DNA from 2 places in the Venatorbacter sp. C2-1 genome. Region 2 is predicted to be linked to the other one. Evidence: riboswitches for the same ligand, from Rfam matches in the RefSeq annotation. Region 2 holds a riboswitch; the other holds the start of a gene.

Region 1 (7,745 bases), 1.8 Mb from region 2:
TCGCCCGCGACAGCACCTCAACGGCCTGCACGCCCTGACTGTTCTGCGCGGTAATGGCACAGATCAGCGTGGCACAATCGGTATCCAGCGCACGCGCCATGGTTAGATCCGCCTGACTGCCGGCACCGGCACTGCAGTCGGAGGCGGCAATGCTCCAGATTTTTGCCCGGCTCACCGGGCCTGAAATACGGCTCATGCAGTACCTCCGCTCTGATGCCAGAACGGCAGCCCCAGCGTCGGCGTGGAAGGCGATGCCTGATCACGCTCACACATCAGGCCAGCGCAATAGGCAGCCCGGCCGCCATCCACCGCCTGCCTAAACGCCGCTGCCATCGCCGCCGGATCATGGGCACGCGCCACCGCCGTGTTGAGCAGTACCGCATCAAAGCCCATTTCCAGCGCCGCCATCGCCTGAGAGGGTTTGCCCAATCCGGCATCCACTACCAAGACCGCCTGTGGCAGACGTTCGCGCAGGGTTTTCAGCTGATACGGATTCATCAGCCCTTTGCCGGTGCCAATAGGAGCACCCCAGGGCATCACCGCCGCACAGCCCAACTCCAGCAGGGTCTGACACAGCACCAGATCGTCGGTGCAGTACGGCAGCACCTTAAACCCCTGCGCCACCAGCTCGCGCGCGGCTTCCACCAGCTGCAGCGGATGCGGCTGCAGGCTGTAGTCATCGCCGATAACTTCGAGCTTGATCCAGTCGGTGGCAAACAGCTCGCGCGCCATCTGCGCCAGCAGAATCGCTTCACGGGCACTGTGACAACCGGCGGTATTGGGCAGCAGTTTTGCCCCGGTACTGGCCAGTTGCTGATGCAGCAGATGCCAGTGACCATGTTCACTCACCTGCTCCTGTACCTGAGCAGCACTCTGCCGGCGCAGCGATACGGTAACAAATCCGGGGGTTGCCGCGGCAATGGCATCCCCCATCACCTGTGGTGACGGGTACAGGGAGGAGCCCAGCCACAAACGGCTGCTGATGGTCTCACCGGCAATCTGCAGCACGTCGGCACCAGCGTCAGGTGCAACATTATTTTCTGTATTCATATCCTTCTCCAGAACCCTGCTCAGCCACCGGTAATGGCACCGAGAATATCGATGCAGTCATCTTCGTTAAGGTATGTACCCGCATAGAGCGCTGCACTGACGATCTGCTGGTTCACGGCAACAATAAAATTGCCACTCACAGCCGCATCCTCCGGCCGTATTTGCAGATAGCCAAGCTGTTGCAGCAATTGCTGCAGGCTAAGCCCTGTGCTGACCTGCAGATCACAAGAATCGCCATTAATAATCAGGCGCATGCTTCACCTCCGAAGGCGATGGCTTGTGAGGGGATAGACTTTGAAGGGGCGGACTGCCCGGTTGGCGCAGGCTCCAGTCCAAGAGCTAAGCCATGCTGTTGTTGCAGGCGCTGCAGCAGCGCCGGCGCCAGCAGATAACCGTGACGGAACAGACCATTAATACTGAGCACCCCATCATCCTGAGCAAGGATCTGCGGACGATGGTCGGCCAGTGCCGGGCGTAAATTGACGTCGAAGTTCAGAATCCGCGCTTCGGCAAGCGCCGGACTCAGGCAATAGAGTGCACTGAGCATTTCCAGCGCGGAGCGCACACTGACCGGCGAGCGGTCTTCGCTTTCGATTTCGGTAGCACCCAGCACATAACGATGGCGCCCTTTCGGCACCAGATAGAGGTGATAACGCGGATGCAGCAACCGTATCGGCCGCGAAATCTGCACCTCCTGGCTTTCAATCCACAACACCTCACCACGTACGCCACGCAGCTGTGGTAAGGCGGGTTTGGCGCCCAGTCCGCGACAATCGAGCTTAATATCGGCGTAAGGCGGGAAATCGTTCAGCGCTGTTGAAAAATAAAAGCGCGTGCCAAAGCTGCGGGCGGCCTGATGCAGAGCCGGTAATAACGCACGGTTATCGACCCAGGCTTCGTGGCGCAGCCAGAAACCTTCGGCCAGTTGCGGATTCAGCGCTGGCTCAAGATCCTGCAACCGTGCCTGATTGAGACGCTGAATGGCGGCTTCGTTTTCACGCCCGTCATCGGCGGGATTCCATAAACCGCCCTGACGCAGATCCTGAGCAAACTGCGCAAGCTCGGCCTGATCCGCCGGATGGGCCACCACCAGACTGCCGCTCTGGCCATAATGCACGGCAATGCCACTGTCGGCGTGCAGCTCCGGTAATAACTGCGGCCACAGTTGTAACGACTGCAGGCCCAGCGCAAAGACATCCGGATGCGCCAGTGAGCGCTCGCTGTAAGGCGCGACCATTGCCGCGGCGGTGTGCGCCGCACTGGCGGGCTGATCTTCGGCGGCAGCTTCGTACACCTCCACCTGAAAGCCCTGACGGGCCAGACGCCACGCCAGCAAGCTGCCCATCAGGCCCGCGCCGGCAATACAAACCCGACGCTGCTCGCTCATGATTCAGCCTCCTGATACAGCGCACTGCCGCTGGCGCGGAATTCTGCGGCTTTTTCAGCCATACCCTGCTGCGCTTCTTCGCTCTGCAGCACGCCTTCGCTTTGCTGTGCATCTTCCGCCTCCTGGGCCGAAGCAAAATCGCGCACTTCCTGCGAGATTTTCATCGAGCAGAATTTTGGCCCGCACATAGAACAGAAATGCGCCAGCTTATGGCCTTCTTTCGGCAGGGTTTCGTCGTGGTAACTGCGCGCCGTATCAGGATCAAGGGCAAGGTTGAACTGATCCTGCCAGCGGAATTCAAAACGCGCCTTCGACATCGCATCATCGTGCAGCTGTGCGCCCGGATGGCCCTTGGCTAAGTCAGCCGCATGAGCAGCAATTTTGTAGGTAATTAAGCCCTGTTTAACATCCTCTTTATTGGGCAGGCCCAGATGCTCTTTCGGCGTGACGTAACACAGCATGGCACAGCCATACCAGCCAATTAATGCCGCGCCGATGCCAGAGGTTATATGGTCGTAGCCCGGTGCAATATCGGTGGTCAGCGGCCCTAAGGTATAAAACGGCGCTTCGTCACAATGCTCGAGCTGCATCTCCATATTTTCTTTAATTAAATGCATTGGCACATGGCCAGGACCTTCAATAAAGGTCTGCACATCGTGCTTCCAGGCGATTTTTGTTAATTCACCCAGGGTTTTTAATTCGGCAAACTGCGCTTCGTCATTGGCATCGGCAATGGAGCCGGGGCGCAGACCATCGCCGAGGGAGAAGCAGACATCGTAGGCTTTCATAATGTCGCAGATGTCTTCGAAATGGGTATAGAGGAAACTCTCTTTATGATGCGCCAGACACCATTTCGCCATAATCGAACCACCACGGCTGACAATACCCGTCACCCGTTTGGCGGTCAGCGGCACATGCGCCAGACGCACACCGGCATGAATGGTGAAATAATCCACGCCCTGCTCGGCCTGCTCAATTAAGGTATCGCGGAATAATTCCCAGGTCAGGTCTTCGGCCACGCCGTTGCATTTTTCCAGCGCCTGATACAAAGGCACGGTACCAATAGGCACCGGTGAATTACGGATAATCCATTCGCGGGTTTCGTGAATATGGTCGCCGGTGGATAAATCCATCACGGTATCGGCACCCCAGCGGGTGGCCCAGACCATTTTTTCCACTTCCTCCTCAATGGAAGACGTCACCGCCGAATTACCGATATTGGCATTGACCTTGGTGCGGAAATTACGGCCGATAATCATCGGCTCGGTTTCCGGGTGGTTAATATTATTGGGAATAACCGCCCGGCCACGGGCAATTTCTGAGCGGACAAATTCCGGGGTAATTTCCGCCGGAATCGACGCGCCGAAACTCATGCCCGGATGCTGGCTTTTTTGTGCCTCATCCAGCTGTGCCCGGCTTAATGCCAGATTTTCGCGGATGGCCACGTATTCCATTTCCGGGGTAATAATGCCCTGACGCGCATAATGCAGCTGGGTGACATTTTTGCCCGCTAATGCCCGGCGCGGACGACGCTTAAGTTCAAAACGCAGTTTTTCCAGCGTCAGGTTCATATCGCGGATACGCGCATATTCGGAGCTGAAACCGGTAAGCTCCTCAGTATCGGCCCGTTCATTAATCCAGTTCTGACGCAGCGGTTGCAGCCCCTTGCGCACATCAATACTCACGGCCGGGTCGGTGTAAGGGCCGGAGGTATCGTATACCCGCACCGGCGCATTGGCTTCGGTTTTACCGTTAGCCAGCTGTGTATCGGACAGCGCAATTTCGCGCAGCGCGACCTGTAAATCGGCACGACTGCCCTGCACATAGAATTTGCTGGACGCAGGAAATGGCTGCAGAGAGAGTTCGTCAACACGCATCTGTTCGCTTAACGATGTATGCGCTGAATTGTTTTTGCCCATGCTCAATACCTTTTTAGCCGTCGCAGACGACGGAAGAAAAATAACGGCAGGCAGCGAAGAAAAGAAAAAGATGATCACAGGCAGCAGCAAAATACTGACAACCCGCACCGTAAACGGTGACTGACCGGGGTTTAAGAAATCGGCGACAGCCGCGAAAAACCCGCTTTTCTGTTCCCTACGCTGGCACTAACCAGATCAGGTTCAACGGGATCCGCAAACACATTGCGATCTCAACCTCTTTGATGTTTCAGCACGCTGAACATCCTGAGGCACCCCGACAGAATCGGCACAGAGTGTACGGCAGAGAAGACTACGCGGACAAGACACCCGGCGGGTTATTTATGCAAAACATCCACGCCGGGCAGTCATCAACGGCGGTCAGAAATGCCACCGTAAGAGAAACAGCCGGACATTAACGCGCCAGCAGAAAATGTGCGCGGGCCGTGGCAATCGGACTGGTGCGCTCGGTCTGCCAGGCGGTAATGGCGACGTTGGCGACGCGCGAGCCCTGACGCCAGACCTGACATTCAGCAAAGGTATCCTGATGACGCCCGGCACGCAGATAATCGAGGGAGAAATCGATCATTTTCGGTAAGGCGGCGGTATCCATGGTCATCATCAGATGCAGTGACGCCGCCAGCTCCATAAAGCCGCCGATTACGCCGCCATGAATGGCCGGTAAAATCGGATTGCCGATATTGTCTTCGTTGGCCGGCAGATGAAACAGCACATCCTGACCAAAACGCTGAAATTTCAGGCCAATTAAATTGGCATAGGGAATACCATCCACCAGCGGCTGGAAATTACCGCTCTGCTGCGCCTGTTGCAGCACGGTTTCAAAACTCATTGTCCAGCTCCTGCAGCCGTTACATCATCGCCCTGCTCGATACGGGCACGGAATTCCGGTGGGGTCATATTTTCGCCGATACGCATAAAGGTGGCAGCACATTTGGCCACCAGATCGCGTTCCTCGCCCTGAAACACTTCGCACTCGGTAAACACCACTGAGCTGGCCACGCGCGTTACCCGTGCTTCGGCAAACAGATCGCGGTTTGGTGTTGCCGCTTTCATATAATCCATGCGCAGATCCAGCGTTGGGCACAGCTCAAAGCCCGGCAGGGAGGAAAACACCGCCGTACCACAGGCGGTATCCATCAGCGTGGTCAGGCTGCCGCCATGCACAGTGCCGGTGACCGGGTTGCCTACAATCTGTTCGCTGTATGGCAGGCGCATAACCAGTACATTGTCCTGCGCGCTTTCAACCGTCAGCCCCAAAACCTGACAGTGACGCAGGGTGGCAACGAAACGCTCGGCCCGTGTTTTAACCGATAAGCTCATAAGATCTCCGCTGAGGGTGATTGTGACAGCCAGACAGGCACAGCACGACTGTGTGAATTCTATCAGGAAATGGCCTGACCGGCGCAAAGGGCGCCCGTTATACCGGAAAGCTGAATTTTGGCAATGATCGCTTCGCCCGGTGTCGTTAACAGAATTGCTCACAACAAACATAAGAACTGAACGTTTTTCTCACCACTCTATAAGACAAACAAGCACCCTGTGCTATGGTTTGACGCCTGAGAAATATCCCCGACACACACCCGGATCAGCCCTTAAAAGGGATCTGCCCCTTAAAGAGAAATGCTATGAATTTTGACGATTACCTGCAGCAGGTTAATCAGCAGGATACGCTGGAAATCCATCCCAGCTGGGGTCAGGGCCGCACCACCTTTGGCGGCCTGTCAGCAGCATTAATCCTGCACCGCATAGAACAGGGTCTGGACGACGGCCAGATGCTGCGTTCACTGAATGTCAGTTTTTGCGGCCCGCTCAATACCGCTGAACCTTTCACCCTCAGCAGCCAAAGCATCCGCGTTGGTAAATCCGTTGCTCACTATCAGGGCCAGACCGTGCAGCAGGATCAGGTTACTACGCTGGTTAATGCCTGTTTCGGCCGTGAGCGGGAATCGGATATCGAGGTTAAGCTGCCACCTGTCAGCTGTGGCACGCCGGGATCAGGTCAGGCCATGCCCTTTATCAAAGGCATAACTCCGGAGTTTACCCAGCATATTAACTTCACCTACGTGGAAGGCGGCCTGCCCTTCACCAACAGCAAACACAATGTTATCCGTGGCTGGATGCGCTTTAACGATGGCGAACGCGCGCTGAGCAATGCCCATCTGGTCGCCCTGATCGATGCCTGGCCGCCAACGCTGCTGCAAAAACTGAAAAGCCCCGCTCCCTGTGCCAGCGTGACCTGGAGCATCGAGATGGTGACGCCGTTAAGCCAGCTGCCACAGTTACCGGACGGCAGCGACTGGCTCTGGTACGAGGCGGATATCCGCCAGGCTCACGATGGTTATGGCCATACTGAGGCCCGGATTTACACTGCCGATGGTGTATTGCTGGCACTCAGCCGTCAGCTGGTGGTGGTTTACGATAAACGCTGAGGCCGTTCTTACTGTAGCCTGATACCTTCGTCTGACTATCAGGCTGCAACAGCAGTTTCTTCCCTCTATTCCTTCCGATTAGTTGCTCAATAAGCAGCGGGCAACTATTACTTAGTCATCAATTTCTCTGCCGATGACAGCTATGGCTACCAACGTTCTGATCTGCGATGACTCAAGTTTTGCCCGTAAACAAATGGCACGGGCGATCCCCAAAGAATGGGAAGTGGACATTCATTTTGCCGGTGATGGCGTGGAAGGCGTACAGGCCATCCGCGAAGGAAAAGGTGAAGTGGTTTTTCTCGACCTGACCATGCCCAATATGGATGGCTACGGCGTACTGGAAACCATCCGCAAAGAAGATCTGCCCGCCATGGTGATTGTGGTATCCGGCGATATTCAGCCCGATGCTCAGGACAGAGTCAAAAAACTCGGCGCAATGGCTTTTATCAAGAAGCCGATTGATGCCGATAAAGCCCGCGAAGTGCTGACCGAATATGGCATTCTGACAGGGGCCTGATATGAGCGTCACATCTACCGCAGTATCTCTGAACGAAGACCAGCGCGACTGTTATCAGGAGTTGACTAACGTCGCCATGGGCCAGGCCGCCGACCGTTTGGCACGACTGCTGGATGTCTATGTGGTGCTGCCGATTCCCAAAGTAAACCTGATTGAATCCAGTGATCTGCATATGGCGATTCAGGATGCCGAAACCGATTCGGCTATGTCGGCGGTATGCCAGGGATTTATTGGTTCAGGTATTGCCGGTGAAGCACTGCTGTTATTTAACGACACCAGCTTCTCAGATCTGGCCGCACTGATGAATTATGGTGGCGAACTCGACCGCTATGGCGAGCTGGAATTATTAATGGACGTCAGCTCACTGTTAATCGGTGCCTGTATTCAGGGTATTGGTGAGCAGCTGGAGATTCACTTTAATCAGG
Region 2 (7,745 bases):
CCAGATCCCATAACGGATGACCGATAGCGGCGTATTCCCAGTCAAGTAATACCAGTTTGTTCTCAGCTGTCTGTATCCAGTTGGGGGCGGTCGGGTCCATATGGCACAGACAGCGTTGATTATCGGGGGCGCCGCTCAACAGGCTTTGCAGCGGGCCACGCAGCGCCAGTAATTCTTCGGCTGCCGCAGTCATACGATCCATAACGGCAAAATGTGCAGTAATAGTGTCCCAGTAATGGCCGGCTTTTTCACTGATGCTGAGCTTTGGTATTTCGGCAGGCGGGTACAACTGATGCAGTTGTTGTAATTGCTGCGCCATGATTAACAACAGTGGCAGATCCAACTGCGGATTGGTTAATGGCGTGCCCGGCACATAATCGCGAATCCAGTAATGGCCGCCTGGTGAACGGAAGCGAATGGTCGGCGTCAGCCCCTGTGCCGCCACCAGATGATGTATCTGCAGCTCGGCTGCGCGGTTAATATCCAGCGCTCTGGAATTCCGCCCTTCTACCCGCAACACATAATCACCTTCCGGCAAACGCAGCAGATAACAATGATTGGTCAGTCCACCGGGTAATGGACTGATATTATCCAGCGTTGGCGCTTCGCTGCACAATTGCCAGTGTGGCCAGTCGTCTAAAATCTGCTGCAGCATAGGTATCGCCTTATTGTTGTTATTCGGCTACTTTCCACGCCGACGGCGTGGTCAGCACAGTATTATCATCGCGATTCTGTTGTGCTTTAAGTTGTGCCTTAAATTGTGGCAACCAGTTAAACCAGCCAATAATTACCAGCACCACGTACACCGCCATCAGCAGCGCCGTTAAATACAGCTCACGGTCGATATATAGAAAGATGGCAACACTGTCGACAACGATCCAGTAGAGCCAGTTTTCCAGTACTTTCTTCGCCACCATCCAGGTGGTAATCACCGCACCCCAGGTGGTGAATGAATCAAGATAAGGCAATACCGCCGAGGTATTTTCGCTGAGCAGATAACCGCTGATACAACTCAGAACAATCACACTGCCAATCGCCAGCAGATGCTGTTTTAGCCCCCAGGACTGTATTGGTAACTCAGCAGCCGGAGCCTGTGAATTCTCACTTTTATTATCTGCCCTCTTATTCGTGCGCCACAGCCACCAGCCATAGACCGCCATAATCAGGTAATACACATTCAGCGCCGATTCCATCAGCAGGCTGACATTCCAGAACAACCCGATAAAAATTGCCGTACTGCCAAAGGCCGCGTACCAGCACCAGATGCTCTGCTTCATGGCCAGCACTAAATAGGCAATACCCAGAATAACAGCAACCAGTTCCCAGCCGCTCATGGCCTGCGCCGCCTGTTCGATATTGCTCCAGATATCCGCCATTATGTATTCCTGCTTACAGTCGGTGTTCAGCCGTGTGGATTAAGTGCCGGATCGAGATTGGTACCGATAAATTTGCAGACAAAAATACTCTTGCCGAACTGCTCCCAGCTCAGGCGCATTTCTTCTTTTAAGGTATCCATCACCAGATCATAGTCACCGAATACTTGAGTGCTCATGGTATTGGTCACGATGGTTAACCCTTCAACCTGATTCAGACGGTCGATAAACGATTTAATCGCCGGAATATAATCATCGGCCAGAGGGTATTTGCTGATTTCTACTGATATTTCCATCGTTATTCTCCTACGTGATAAGTGCATCAGGCACTTTATGCCGCTCAAACGTATAAGGCGCCCCCTACGCTTTATTGCAGGGGACGCATCGCACAACACTTAAATCAGAATGAGTACTTAGCCTCAATACCATACGTCATTGGATCGCCATACTGGACGTGACCGAATGCTGTGTATTCATCACGCGGATCATTGGCAAAACCAAAACCACGGGTTTCATAATTGACGCCTGTCAGGTTTCTTCCATATACAGAAATTTCATAGACTGGTTTCACGTAGGCAACACGGGCATGCCAGAGCACATAGGCTTGTGAATGAAGGTTATGACTGTCTGAGAAATAGAAAGAATCTTTCGCTTCGCTTTCAACTCGAACCGACAGCACATCTGTCAGTGCATACGTCAGCGCAGAAGCAACATTGTATTGTGGGGCATGAGCCTGCTGGCGACCGTCCTGCACATAAATGCCGTAATATTTCGACTCATACGTGTACTCACCAATTTCAGTAATCAAATAGCCCCAGCTCAGAGCCCAGTTCAGGCGTTCAGTGATATTCCAGTCAGATTCAATTTCGATGCCGTAATTTTTACCTTCGTTGGTGTTACCAATATAGTCTTTGAACTTGGGAACACCCCCATCCATGTAGCTGAAGGAGTTTTTAATCTGCTGGTTTTTACGATCAATATAAAATGCAGCCACACGGGTTTGAAGACTGTTATCAAGGAGTGAAGACTTCACCCCGAGTTCAATGCTGTTATTGATCTCGGCTTTAAATACACGTAAAGAATCATCCAAAACCGGCTCACTGTTCACACCGCCTGCTTTGTATCCACGTGCCAAAGTGGCATAGACGAGATGATCATTGCTGACCATTGCTTCCAGTGTAATGCGACCACCTACCAGCGTTTCATCGGTATTTTCTTTAATGCCGCGATTGTCTTTAAAATCGTTTTTCCAATTTTCAATACGCATACCGGAAATCAAACGCAGATTCGTATTCAGATCGGCAGACAATTCACCGTATCCAGCAACGGAAGCCGACGTCAGCTCGCTGGTAAATTGAGCATCACTGGTGTAGTTGCGGATCAGGTCCTCCCCACGCTGCATAGCATAGATACCTGCAACCCAGTCGGTGGTACCTGAAAAAATCCGCCCTTCGGGCCCGGACAGCAAACGAACGTCTGCTGAGCTACGATTATAATCACGCAGGTACTGATCAAATCCACTGTATTCCCAGCCGGGAGCAATACCCACATAGGACCAGTCTTCATCATACGAATATTCAACATCAGATTGGCTATAGGTCAGCTCAGATTGCAGTGTTAAGGCACTGCTGATTCGACTGTCGAGAGACAACGCCAGAGCATTGGTATCCTGAGTATCAACACCCGGATCATCAGAATAAGTTGTGCGGGTATTATCAAGACTGAAAGCGTCATACCCGTTATCGATATCCGCATAGAGATAGGTCATTCCCAACGTAGTATCATCACTCAGTTCGAATGCCAGCTTACCCCGGGCAATAACTTCATCGACATTATTCGTATCATCGCGCTTAAGATAAGTGTTATCCATGTAGCCATCGGACTGGTAGGTATGCACTGCAAGGCGACCTTGTAGATCATCCGTCAGACTACCGGAAACAGCACCACCCAATCCGTAGCTGTCATAATTGCCGGCTTTGGCACTGATATAACCTTCGCTGTTTTGCGTCGGGTCATTACTGCGGATATTGATCATGCCGGCCAGTGCGTTAGCACCAAAACGGGTGCCCTGCGGGCCGCGCAGAATTTCCACCTGCTGCACATCAAACAGGGTTGCGGCAGCACCTAAACCGGTCATATCAATACCGTCGATAACCAGGCCCACAGACGGATTCACCGGATCGACAAACTGGCTGCGCTCGCCAATACCACGGATCTGGTAATAGCGGCCACGAGATGCTCCCGAGGCGAAATTAACGTTGGGAGCAAAACTTAAAATCTGTTCCAGATGCTGCGCCGAACGGGCTTCAATCTGTTCGCTGCCAACTAAGGTGACGGCTTCGGGAATCTGCTGCACATCGGTTTTACGGAAATCGGCCTGCACGGTTTGCGTGCTGAGGGTAACGTCATCAGTCGCCAGTGCCTCCAAGGCCGACAGCGGGGTCAGTGGTGCCAGTAAAACCAACAGGGAAAGCGGTGTTTTTTTCATTCAGGGTCATTCCTCAAAATACAAGAAAGACCCGGGTAGTGCGTAGGGGCCGGTTGCGTTTAACGCCAACCTCCCGGTTGTGATGCGAGCCGCGCTGAACAGTGCGTACTCACCCCCATTCCTACGCCGGTACTAACCGGATCAGGTTCTAGGGGTTTGCCGTTTACACAGGTAAACCTATGGCATCTCAGGCCGGATTCAGACAATCGGGCCACCCCCTGGGACAGGGGCATCATAAGGGATTCACGCCAGGGAACCAATGGCGGCTTTGGGCTAATACGGAGTAACCACTTCTGCGCGAAGATGTCAGCGCTGCCACGGCTGCGGTATGCGGCTGCCGAGCAGATCATCCAGCAACTGCTGTTGCTGTTCGCGCTCAGCCAGAATCGCGGCTTCGGTAAAGTCGGTTATGTCCTGATTTTTATCGCCTTCACTGACATCACTGTCGAGGCTGCCCAGCACGTAGGTTCGTCGCCGCTCGTGCCATTCATTCTGACTTTGCTGCGAAGCATGCTGCAGGGTGAAATCTTCGTAGCGCAGGCTGGTTACCTCGGTGGCACGGGCTTCGGTCTCAATGTACTGATAGTTCTGCTTGCTGAAATCCACCAGCTCCAGCCAGGGCAAAGGCTCATAAAAGCTGGCCTTAAACTGATACGCCTGGGTTTGCTCTACGGCGAGGCTGCCGGCATCACCGGTTTCGCCTCTGGTATCCTGCGCGAAATTAAGCCCAAAGCTGATCTTTTCATTATTGCGCTGTGCATCAGGGTTGGGTTTGCTGACCTGCGCCTGAAATGAAAAGCTGAAATCTGCCAGGCCACTCAGCGCCGTAAGTCCGCTGCGGGCAAAACCCACGTCGATTCCGGTTGGCGTTTGCGCTGGCTGCTCCTGTTCTGCGCGCGCCAGATCCTGCGGATGCTGCTCCGGTTTATGCAGCAGGGCGAAGGCATCGAGCATTAAGTCCAGCTGCTGTTTATCGGCATTGCCGCGTTCACCGCTCTGTTCGATCAGCGTCAGATATTCTTTCAGGCTGTCCTGCCGCTGTGCTTCCGTGCCCAACTGTGCCCAACCGGCTTTGCTCAGATCCAGCTTCAGTTTGTCTTTATGCAGCAGCACATTCAGGCTGCGCTGCTCATCATCGTTGCGGTATTCAATGCGCAGCAGATCGCTGCTCTCACTACCAGCGCCTTTAAGGTCGAGTGATACCGCCGAGAATTGCTGCAGTTTATCCAGCCCCAGATTCTCCAGATCCAGCATGCCATTGGCCAGATAACGCCGCGCCAGCTTATCCAGTGATGAGGCCAGCTGCAACGCTTCTTCCTGCTCTTCCTTGCTCAGCGATTCATCCAGGCTGAAGTCCACCAGCCACTGATCCACTTCCAGTGCCCGACCATCGTCGTTCTGACCCCAGCCGCTCTGATGAGTCAGATTCAGCGTTAATTGCTTCCCCGAATGAGTGGTCAGTTTCAGGCTGAATGTTTCCTCCTGATAACCGTATTTCAGACGGACACTACCGACTTCCGTCAGCGCTGACCGCACGCCATCGTCGGCATAAGCGTAACGTCCACTGGTACTGCTGAACTGTGATACGCCGCGCTCCAGCAGATCGGTCAGCACAGCTCCGGGACGAAAATTCTTGGGGATGTTCAGAGAGTCGGAGGCAGATACCAGCTGCTCCCGCCCCTCAGGGCTCACGCCATTAATTACTTCGGTATCGTTCAGTGAGCCGGCAAAACGGGTCCAGGACTGATCGCTTTGCCACAGAGTACGGTTGACCGGTTCACGGTAGGTTCCATCATCGGCTGACGACGAGTGTTGTAACGGGCTGTTTGTCGCCGCTTTCAGGCTGCTATCTGGGGTACGCGCCAGCTGATCCGTCAGCGGCTCATCGCTGTTCCGGCCCGGCCTGATAAACTGGAAACTGCCAACTTCGCTGATGCGTGGTGTAATTGCCATGGTCTGATCCCTGACCCGTGATGATGAGTAATAGATTGATCATTTATCGGCCAGCCACAGCATTAATTAAGACAACTATCACTTAAGCGCAGTGCTTTTAATAACAGTGCAAAGGAATAGCCGCCATAATTACCCTTCCTGACAATAATCCCGCTTGAAAACTGCGGAAAAATCACCATTCTTGCTGTCATAAATCCGTGCTCAAATCTGTTCTGTTGAGCGCCTGCGGACAACTGAGAACAACCCTTAAAGGAGTCGCACATGTTGCGCATAATTCTGTTTCTGGCCACCAACTTAGCCGTTGTACTGGTGGCGAGCGTTACCCTGTCACTGCTCGGCGTGGGCAGTTATCTGGAACGCAGCGGCAATGGCCTGAACCTCGGCAACCTGCTGGTGTTCTGTCTGGTGTTCGGTATGGTCGGCTCGGTGATCTCGCTGCTGCTGTCCAAGTGGATGGCAAAACGCAGCATGGGTGTGCAGATCATCGATCAGCCACAGAATGCCGGTGAACAGTGGCTGCTGAGCACCGTTAAAGAACTGGCTGACAAAGCCGGTATCGGTATGCCGGAAGTGGGTATCTTCGGTTCGGCAGCGCCTAACGCCTTCGCCACCGGCTGGAACCGTAACAATGCCCTGGTCGCGGTATCGACCGGCCTGCTGCAGCGTATGGATAAAGAGCAGATCAAAGCCGTACTGGGCCACGAAATCGGTCACGTTGCCAACGGCGATATGATTACCCTGACCCTGATTCAGGGCGTGGTGAACGCCTTTGTGATGTTCTTCGCCCGTATTATCGGTAACTTCGTCGACCGTGCGGTATTCAAGAATGAAGACGGTCCGGGCATCGCGTTCTATGTAACGACCTTTATCGCCGAGATCGTACTGGGCATTCTGGCTTCGACCATTGTTGCCTGGTTCAGCCGTCGCCGTGAATTCCGTGCCGACCAGGCCGGTGCCGAGCTGGTCAGCCCGGCCGCGATGATCAGCGCGCTGGCTGCCCTGCAGCAAACCTACGATCAGCCAAGTGAACTGAACGGTGAACTGGTGGCCTTTGGTATCGGTGGTGAAGGTAAGATGTCTGCCCTGTTCTCCACTCACCCGCCGCTGGAACGTCGTATCCAGGCGCTGCGTGAGCAGTACGGTCGTTAATTCTGCCTGCTGACGTACCAACGAAAACGAGCCTCAATTGGGGCTCGTTTTTTATCCGGCTAACTCGATCAATCCAGCCCCATCGCTTTCATCATCACGTGCTGTTTAACCGGCAACAGTTTGTCGAACAGACGCATCCCTTCGTTACGTAATAAACGCAGCAATGGCTGATCGGCGGCGAACAGCTGCTTAAAGCCTTCCATCGCCGCCATGGTGCTGAGGTTGTCGGCCTGACGGCGGCGCTGATAACGGCTGAGCACCAGCTCACCACCAAGATCCAACCCTTTGCTGTGCGCGCGCAGAATTTCTTCCGCCAGGGTTTCAGCATCTTTAAAGCCCAGGTTCACACCCTGTCCGGCCAGCGGGTGAATGGTATGCGCGGCATCACCGGCCAGCACCACGCCTTCACACCAGTAATCCCGGGCATGGCGCTGACGCAGCGGGAAGCGGGCCTTGGCCGAGCTGGCCAGCACCTGCCCCAAACGCCCTTCAAACGCCTGGGTCAGCGCAGCGTTAAAACCGGCTTCATCCATCGCCAGTACCGCATCGGCTTCCGCCGGAGAAGTTGACCAGACGATGGACGCCAGATGCTCATCACCCGGCAGCGGCAGCAATGCCAGTGGCCCTTCAGGACGGAAGCGCTGCCAGGCGGTCGCCTGCAGCGGGTGTTCAAGCCGTACTGTGGCAACAATGGCGTGATGGCCATAATCCCACTCGGTGGTCGGCAGACCAGCCCACTGACGCACCCGTGACAGCGCACCATCGGCACCAATCACCAGTCT

Evidence for each region. Region 2 has a riboswitch for thiamine pyrophosphate ahead of MT343_RS00595 (TonB-dependent receptor). Riboswitches for the same ligand answer to the same signal wherever they lie in the genome.
Region 1: linked by a shared signal. The riboswitch ahead of thiC (phosphomethylpyrimidine synthase ThiC) and the one ahead of MT343_RS00595 (TonB-dependent receptor) in region 2 are both predicted to bind thiamine pyrophosphate.

What each region holds. Positions count from the first base shown of each region.
Region 1 covers NZ_CP094879.1:2,607,512-2,615,256, forward strand. Annotated here, with positions in the region: gene MT343_RS11570 (bifunctional hydroxymethylpyrimidine kinase/phosphomethylpyrimidine kinase) at 1-196, opposite strand, end outside; gene MT343_RS11575 (thiazole synthase) at 193-1,050, opposite strand; gene thiS (sulfur carrier protein ThiS) at 1,071-1,304, opposite strand; gene MT343_RS11585 (FAD-dependent oxidoreductase) at 1,295-2,437, opposite strand; gene thiC (phosphomethylpyrimidine synthase ThiC) at 2,434-4,356, opposite strand; TPP riboswitch at 4,512-4,643, opposite strand; gene MT343_RS11595 (PaaI family thioesterase) at 4,769-5,203, opposite strand; gene MT343_RS11600 (PaaI family thioesterase) at 5,200-5,694, opposite strand; gene MT343_RS11605 (acyl-CoA thioesterase) at 6,000-6,803, shown strand; gene MT343_RS11610 (response regulator) at 6,946-7,320, shown strand; gene MT343_RS11615 (histidine kinase) at 7,322-7,745, shown strand, end outside.
Region 2 covers NZ_CP094879.1:135,317-143,061, reverse strand. Annotated here, with positions in the region: gene MT343_RS00610 (choline/ethanolamine kinase family protein) at 1-655, opposite strand, end outside; gene pnuC (nicotinamide riboside transporter PnuC) at 675-1,376, opposite strand; gene MT343_RS00600 (YkoF family thiamine/hydroxymethylpyrimidine-binding protein) at 1,403-1,669, opposite strand; gene MT343_RS00595 (TonB-dependent receptor) at 1,774-3,861, opposite strand; TPP riboswitch at 3,963-4,090, opposite strand; gene MT343_RS00590 (hypothetical protein) at 4,168-5,814, opposite strand; gene htpX (protease HtpX) at 6,076-6,963, shown strand; gene MT343_RS00580 (UbiH/UbiF/VisC/COQ6 family ubiquinone biosynthesis hydroxylase) at 7,032-7,745, opposite strand, start outside.